Regions from separate parts of the Mesorhizobium sp. NZP2077 genome, predicted to be linked through region 1. Evidence: riboswitches for the same ligand, from Rfam matches in the RefSeq annotation. Region 1 holds a riboswitch; the other holds the start of a gene.
What was found. A riboswitch is a leader RNA that binds a small molecule or an ion and turns the genes downstream of it on or off. The one in region 1 is predicted to bind S-adenosylmethionine.

Region 1 (3,407 bases):
CCGACGTCGAGCACGCGCGACTGCGGCGGGATGAGGTTGGCGACGACCTCGAGGTCGACGCGCTGGCTGCCATTGACGCTCATGATGCGAGTCCTCTGGCGCGAGCCGCCGAGCCGATGAAGCCCTTGATGGCGGCGAACAGTTCCGGCTCGTCGAGCAGGAAGGCGTCGTGGCCGCGATCGGTCTCGATCTCGACGAAGGATACCGAGGCGCCAGCGGCATTGAGCGCGTGCACGATCGAACGGCTCGCTTCGGTCGGAAACAGCCAGTCCGATGTGAACGACACCAGGCAGAAACGAGTCTTGGTGCCGGCAAAGGCGTCCGCCAATCTGCCGCCATGGTCGGCGGCGAGGTCGAAATAATCCATGGACCGCGTCATGTAGAGGTAGGAGTTGGCGTCGAAGCGGTCGACGAAGGTCATGCCCTGGTGGCGCAGATAGCTTTCGATTTGGAAGTCGGCATCGAAGCCGAAAGTCAGGTGGTCGCGGTCCTGCAAATTGCGGCCGAATTTTCGGTGCAGGGCGGCTTCCGAAAGGTAGGTGATGTGGGCGGCCATGCGCGCCACCGCCAGGCCCTTTTCCGGACGCTTGCCGTGCTCGAAATATTTGCCGCCATGCCAGTCGGGATCGGCCATGACGGCCTGCCGGCCGACCTCGTGGAAGGCGATGTTCTGGGAGGAATGGCGGGCGCCGGTGGCGATCGGCAGCGCTGAAAAAACGCGCTCGGGATAGCTTGAGGCCCATTCCAGCACCTGCATGCCGCCCATCGAGCCGCCGAGCACGCAGAACAGCTTCTCGATGCCGAAATGATCGATCAGCATCTGCTGCGCGCGCACCATGTCGCGGATGGTGATGATGGGCAGGTCGAGCCCGTAGGGTTTTCCGGTGGCGGGATTGGTCGAGGCCGGGCCGGTGGAGCCGAGGCAGCCGCCGATGACGTTGGAGCAGATGACGAAGAAGCGGTTGGTGTCGATGATCTTGCCGGGGCCGATCAGCACTTCCCACCAGCCCGGCTTGCCCGTCACCGGATTGGTGTTGGCGACATGCTGGTCGCCGGTCAGCGCATGGCAGACGAGGATGGCATTGGAGCGGGCATCGTTCAGCGTGCCATAGGTCTGGTAGGCGATCTGGAACGGCGACAGCAGCGTGCCGGCATCGAGCTTGAGCGGCTTGTCGGGGCCAAAGCGCAACACCGGGCTCGACGGCTGGTCGGCCTCATTGTTGGTCTTTCCTGCGCGCAGAGCGGCCATTCTCGTCTCACTAGCTGCATCGTATCAGACGAAAAATCGCCGACGATGCGTCCGTCCGGCCGGAAGCGGACAATAAAAAACCGGCATTGCCGTTCGCAAAGCCGGTTACGTCACGCAAACGGCCCTTTAGCGAATTGTTTAACGTGGCTGCAAGCCGACCGGCCAAATCACCACGGAACTGTCGCAGTCCTTCTAGAACTCGCCCGCCCTGCCGTCAATGGCAGCTGCCAGGCCGGCTGCTGGCCCCACTGCCGCCTCTCGACATTGCCGGCCATGGCTTGTATTTCCGCTGCGGCCTCCGGATGGAGGCATTTTCGACGGATTTTGCAAAAAATGAACCAGACACCGGATCAGGCACGTCCAACCCCGCGCGCGGGCATCATGGACATTGACGCCTATGTGCCCGGCAAGAGCACGGCGCCGGCGGGTGTCGCCAAGGTCTACAAGCTGTCGTCGAACGAGAACCCGCTCGGGCCGTCACCGAAGGCTATCGAGGCCGCGCGTGAGGTTGCCGCCAAACTCGACATCTATCCCGACGGCACCGCCAAACGGCTGCGCGAGGCGATCGCCGAGGTGCACGGCCTCAACGCGCAGAACATCATCTGCTCGAACGGTTCCGACGAGATTCTCGGCCTTTTGGCACAGACCTATCTTGCGCCCGGCGACGAAGCGATTTTCACCGAACACGCCTTCATGGTCTACAAGATCTACATCCAGTCGGCCGGGGCCACTCCGGTTGTGGTCAAGGAGACCGAGGAACGCGCCGACATCGATGCGATCCTGGCCGCTGTCACGCCGCATACGAAAATCGTGTTCCTGGCCAATCCCAACAATCCGACCGGTACCTATGTGCCGTTCCAGGAGGTGCGTCGCCTGCATGCCGGCCTGCCCAGGCATGTGCTGCTGGTGCTCGACGCGGCCTATGCCGAATATGTCCGCCGCAACGACTATGAAGCAGGCATTGAGCTGGTCGGCAGCACGGAGAACGTGGTCATGACCCGCACCTTCTCCAAGATCGGCCTGGGTGGCGCGCGGATCGGCTGGATGTATGGTCCCCTGCATATCGTCGACGCGATCAACCGCGTGCGGGGGCCTTTCAACGTCAATGCGACGGCGATCGAGGCCGGCATCGCCGCGATCCGCGACCGCGCCCATGTCGAGCGCAGCGTGGCGCATAACGAGACCTGGCTCACCTGGCTGAGCCAGGAGATGACCGGGCTCGGGCTGCGGGTGACGCCCAGCGTCGGCAATTTTCTGCTCATTCATTTTCCCGACGACCAGAAGCATTCGGCGGCGGCGGCTGACGATTACCTGACCGCGCGCGGCTATATATTGCGGCGCGTTTCAGGCTACGGCTTCCCCAACGCGTTGCGCATGACCGTCGGCACCGAAGAGGCCAATCGCGGCGTTGTCGCCGCGCTTACGACATTCCTGAAAAGCTGAACGCCCAAAGGCCGGAACGCCATGACATCACCGATGTTTGAAAAGATCGCGCTCGTCGGCATCGGCCTGATCGGCTCGTCGCTCGCCCGCGTCATCCGCCGCGAGGGGCTGGCCGGTCACGTCGCCATCTCGACCCGCAGCGCCTCGACACTGGCGCGAGCACAGGAGCTTGAACTAGGCGACTCCTACACAACCGATGCGAAGGAAGCGGTCCGCGATGCCGATCTGGTCATCGTCTCGGTGCCGGTCGGCTCGTCCGGCGCTGTGGCGCAGGAGATCGCGCCGGCGCTGAAGAAGGGCGCGATCCTCACCGATGTCGGCTCGACCAAGGCGTCGGTCATCGCGCAGATGCAGCCGCATGTGCCTGACGGCGTGCATTTCATTCCCGGCCATCCGCTGGCGGGCACGGAAAAATCCGGACCGGATGCCGGTTTCGCCGACCTGTTCGACAATCGCTGGTGCATCTTCACGCCGGTGCCGGGCACCGATCCGGATGCACTGGAGAAGCTGTCGGAATTCTGGCGCCGCTGCGGCGCCAACATCGACACGATGGACCCGCAGCATCATGACATGACGCTGGCCATCGTCTCGCATCTGCCGCACATCATTGCCTACAACATCGTCGGCACCGCCGACGACCTGGAATCGGTGACCAAGACGGAAGTGATCAAATATTCCGCCTCCGGCTTTCGCGATTTCACGCGTCTGGCGGCCT
Region 2 (3,407 bases), 1.6 Mb from region 1:
GCTGCCCGCACCGGCGTCGGCCTGATCGCGCTAATCGAGCGCAAGGGGCTTGGCGAGACGGTCGATCTTGACGCCGCCTACAAGAAGGGGCGGCTGTTGTCGCCGATCAACCATCCCGATCCGGCACACCTGCATCTCACCGGCACCGGACTGACGCATCTCGGCTCGGCGGCGACGCGCGATTCCATGCACAAGAAGCTCAGCACCGATGGCGAGGAGCAGCTCACCGATTCCATGAAGATGTTCCGCATGGGCCTGGAAGGCGGCAAACCCGCCAAAGGCCAGGTCGGCGTGCAGCCGGAATGGTTCTACAAGGGCAACGGCACGATGGCCGTGGCGCCGGGTGCCGCACTCCTGTCACCGGCCTTCGCCAAGGACGCCGGCGAGGAACCTGAGGTCGCCGGCATCTATGTCATCGGCGACGACGGCGCTCCGTTCCGTGTGGGCTTCACGCTGTCGAACGAATTCTCGGACCATGTGACAGAGCGCGTGAACTATCTCTTCCTCGCCCATTCCAAGCTGCGCAATGCCTCGTTCGGACCGGAGATCCTGATCGGCGACCTGCCTTCCGACATCCGCGGCACGTCGCGCATCGTGCGCGACGGCAACACGCTGTGGGAGAAGCCGTTCCTGTCGGGCGAAGCGAACATGTCGCACACCATCGCCAATCTCGAACACCATCACTTCAAATATTCGGCGTTCCGCCAGCCAGGCGACGTGCATGTGCACATGTTCGGTACGGCGACACTGTCGTTCGCCGACGGCGTCAAGACCGAGGCCGGCGACGTGTTCGAGATCGAGGCCGGGGATTTCGGCCTGCCGCTGCGCAACCCGCTTGAGATTGAGCAGCCGGTGAAGGTGGCAGTGAAGGCGCTGTGAGTAGATGATCTCCCCCTCGTGGGGGAGATCGGCCGCCTCAGCGTGCAGCGCGGAAATGCTTGGACAGCTTCAGGCCCTGGGCCTGGTAGTTGGAGCCTAGATCGGTGCCGTAGAGCGCCTGCGGCCGCTTCTGCATATGCTCGTAGACCAACCGGCCGACGATCTGGCCATGGTCGAGGATGAACGGCACTTCGTGGCTGCGCACTTCGAGCACCGCCCGGCTCCCGGTGCCGCCGGACGCCGAGTGGCCGAAGCCCGGATCGAAAAACCCGGCATAGTGGACACGGAATTCGCCGACCAGTGGATCGAAGGGCGTCATCTCGGCCGCATAGAGCGGCGGCACATGCACCGCTTCCTGGCTGACGAGGATGTAGAATTCATCCGGATCGAGCACGAGTTCGCCGGCACCACTCTTGTGGATCGGTTCCCAGAAATCGACGACATCCTGCGCGGCCCGCTTGTCGACATCGACGAGGCCGGTGTGATGCTTGCCGCGATAGCCGACCAGCCCGTCGCTGTCGCCATTGAGGTCGATCGACAGCGCGATGCCGCCGCCGGAAATATTCGGCGGCTCGGTGGCGACCAGCATCTCGGCGCGGTGCAGGTCATGCAACTCCGCTTCTGACAGCAGTGCGTTGCCGGTACGGAAGCGGATCTGCGACAGGCGCGAGCCGGTGCGCACGACGATCGGGAAGGTTCGCGGGCTGACTTCCAGGTAGAGCGGACCGTTGTAGCCGGCGGCGATCTTGTCGAACTCGTGGCCGCGGTCGGTCATGACGCGGGTGAAAATGTCGAGCCGTCCGGTCGAGCTCTTCGGATTGGCGGAGGCCGAAATCTCGGCCGGCAATGCCAGGCTTTCGAGAAGCGGCACGATGTAGACGCAGCCGGTTTCCAGCACCGCGCCTTCGGCCAGATTGATCTCGTGCAGCTTCAGCCGGTCGAGCTTTTCCGAAACCTTGTGGTTGGGGCCGGGCAGGAACGAGGCGCGCACCCGCCAGGCCTTGTCACCGAGCCTCAGATCCAGGCTTGCCGGCTGGATCTGGTCGGTGTCGAGCGCGCGCGACGACTTCAGCGCGCCGGACTGGAACAGCGCCGCAATGTCCTGATCGGGAAGGATGCCTGTCTGCCGCAAAGCTCCACTCCTGGGCCGTTGGTACAACCCTCTTAATCAAGCCGGCAATTGACGCAAGCGCGGCGCGGGTCTAAAGGATCGTTATCCCGTGGTGATTTGGCCGGTCGGCTTGCAGCCACGTTAAACAAGTCGCTAAAGGACCGTTGGCCGCGAGGCCGTATGGACCGGTTGCGACTTTCGCGGCCGGTTTTTTTGTGTCTGGAACAAAAGCAATGAACAGCAAGAAGCGCAACTGGAAGCCTCAGACAGCCCTCGTGCATGGCGGAACCCTGCGTTCCCAATTCGGCGAGACCTCCGAAGCGATGTACCTGACCCAGGGCTATGTCTACGAAACGGCACAGGCCGCTGAAGCCCGTTTCAAAGGCGAGGAGCCCGGCTTCATCTATTCGCGCTACGCCAACCCGACCGTCGACATGTTCGAAAAGCGCATGTGCGCGCTCGAAGGCGCCGAGGATGCGCGCGCCACGGCATCGGGCATGGCCGCGGTGACGGCGGCCATGCTGTGCAGCGTCAAGGCCGGCGACCATATCGTGGCGGCGCGCGCGCTGTTCGGCTCCTGCCGCTGGGTGGTCGAGACGCTGGCGCCGCGCTACGGCATCGAGGCGACGCTGGTCGACGGCACCGACATCGCCAACTGGGAAAAGGCGGTCAGGCCCAACACAAAACTGTTCTTCCTGGAAAGCCCGACCAACCCGACGCTGGAAGTGGTCGACATATCAGCCGTCGCCTCGCTGGCCAACTCGATCGGCGCGCGGCTCGTGGTCGACAATGTCTTCGCCACGCCTTTGCAGCAGAAGCCGTTGCAGCTCGGCGCCCACATCGTCGTCTATTCGGCGACCAAGCACATCGATGGCCAGGGGCGCTGCCTGGGCGGTGTCATCCTGTCCGACAAGAAGTGGATCGACGAGAATTTGCACGACTATTTCCGCCACACCGGCCCCAGCCTGTCGCCGTTCAATGCCTGGACACTGCTCAAGGGCCTGGAGACGCTGCCGCTGCGCGTGCGCCAGCAGACGGAGAGTGCCGGCAAGATCGCCGACTTCCTCGCCGAGCAGCCGCAGATTGCCCGCGTCATCTATCCCGGCCGCGCCGACCACCCGCAGGCCGATATCGTCAAGAAGCAGATGTCGGGCGGTTCGACGCTGATCTGCCTCGACGTCAAGGGCGGCAAGCAGGCCGCCTTCGCCTTGCAGAACGCGCTCGACATCGTGCTGATCTCGAACAATCTCGGCGATGCCAAGAGCCTGATCACCCATCCGGCGACGACCACGCACAAGAATTTGAGCGACGAGGCTCGCGCCGAACTCGGCATCGGGCCAGGTACGCTCAGGCTGTCGGTCGGTCTGGAGGACACCGACGATCTTCTGGAAGACATCGCGCAGGCGCTGAAGGCCGC

Region 2: another riboswitch for S-adenosylmethionine. It lies ahead of HGP13_RS35575 (O-succinylhomoserine sulfhydrylase); the one in region 1 lies ahead of HGP13_RS07800 (homoserine O-acetyltransferase).

The regions. Positions count from the first base shown of each region.
Region 1 covers NZ_CP051293.1:1,574,531-1,577,937, forward strand. Annotated here, with positions in the region: gene metW (methionine biosynthesis protein MetW) at 1-83, opposite strand, end outside; gene HGP13_RS07800 (homoserine O-acetyltransferase) at 80-1,249, opposite strand; SAM riboswitch at 1,356-1,433, opposite strand; gene hisC (histidinol-phosphate transaminase) at 1,583-2,692, shown strand; gene HGP13_RS07810 (prephenate/arogenate dehydrogenase family protein) at 2,714-3,407, shown strand, end outside.
Region 2 covers NZ_CP051293.1:7,258,932-7,262,338, forward strand. Annotated here, with positions in the region: gene araD1 (AraD1 family protein) at 1-879, shown strand, start outside; gene HGP13_RS35570 (2'-deoxycytidine 5'-triphosphate deaminase) at 917-2,011, opposite strand; SAM riboswitch at 2,090-2,167, shown strand; gene HGP13_RS35575 (O-succinylhomoserine sulfhydrylase) at 2,224-3,407, shown strand, end outside.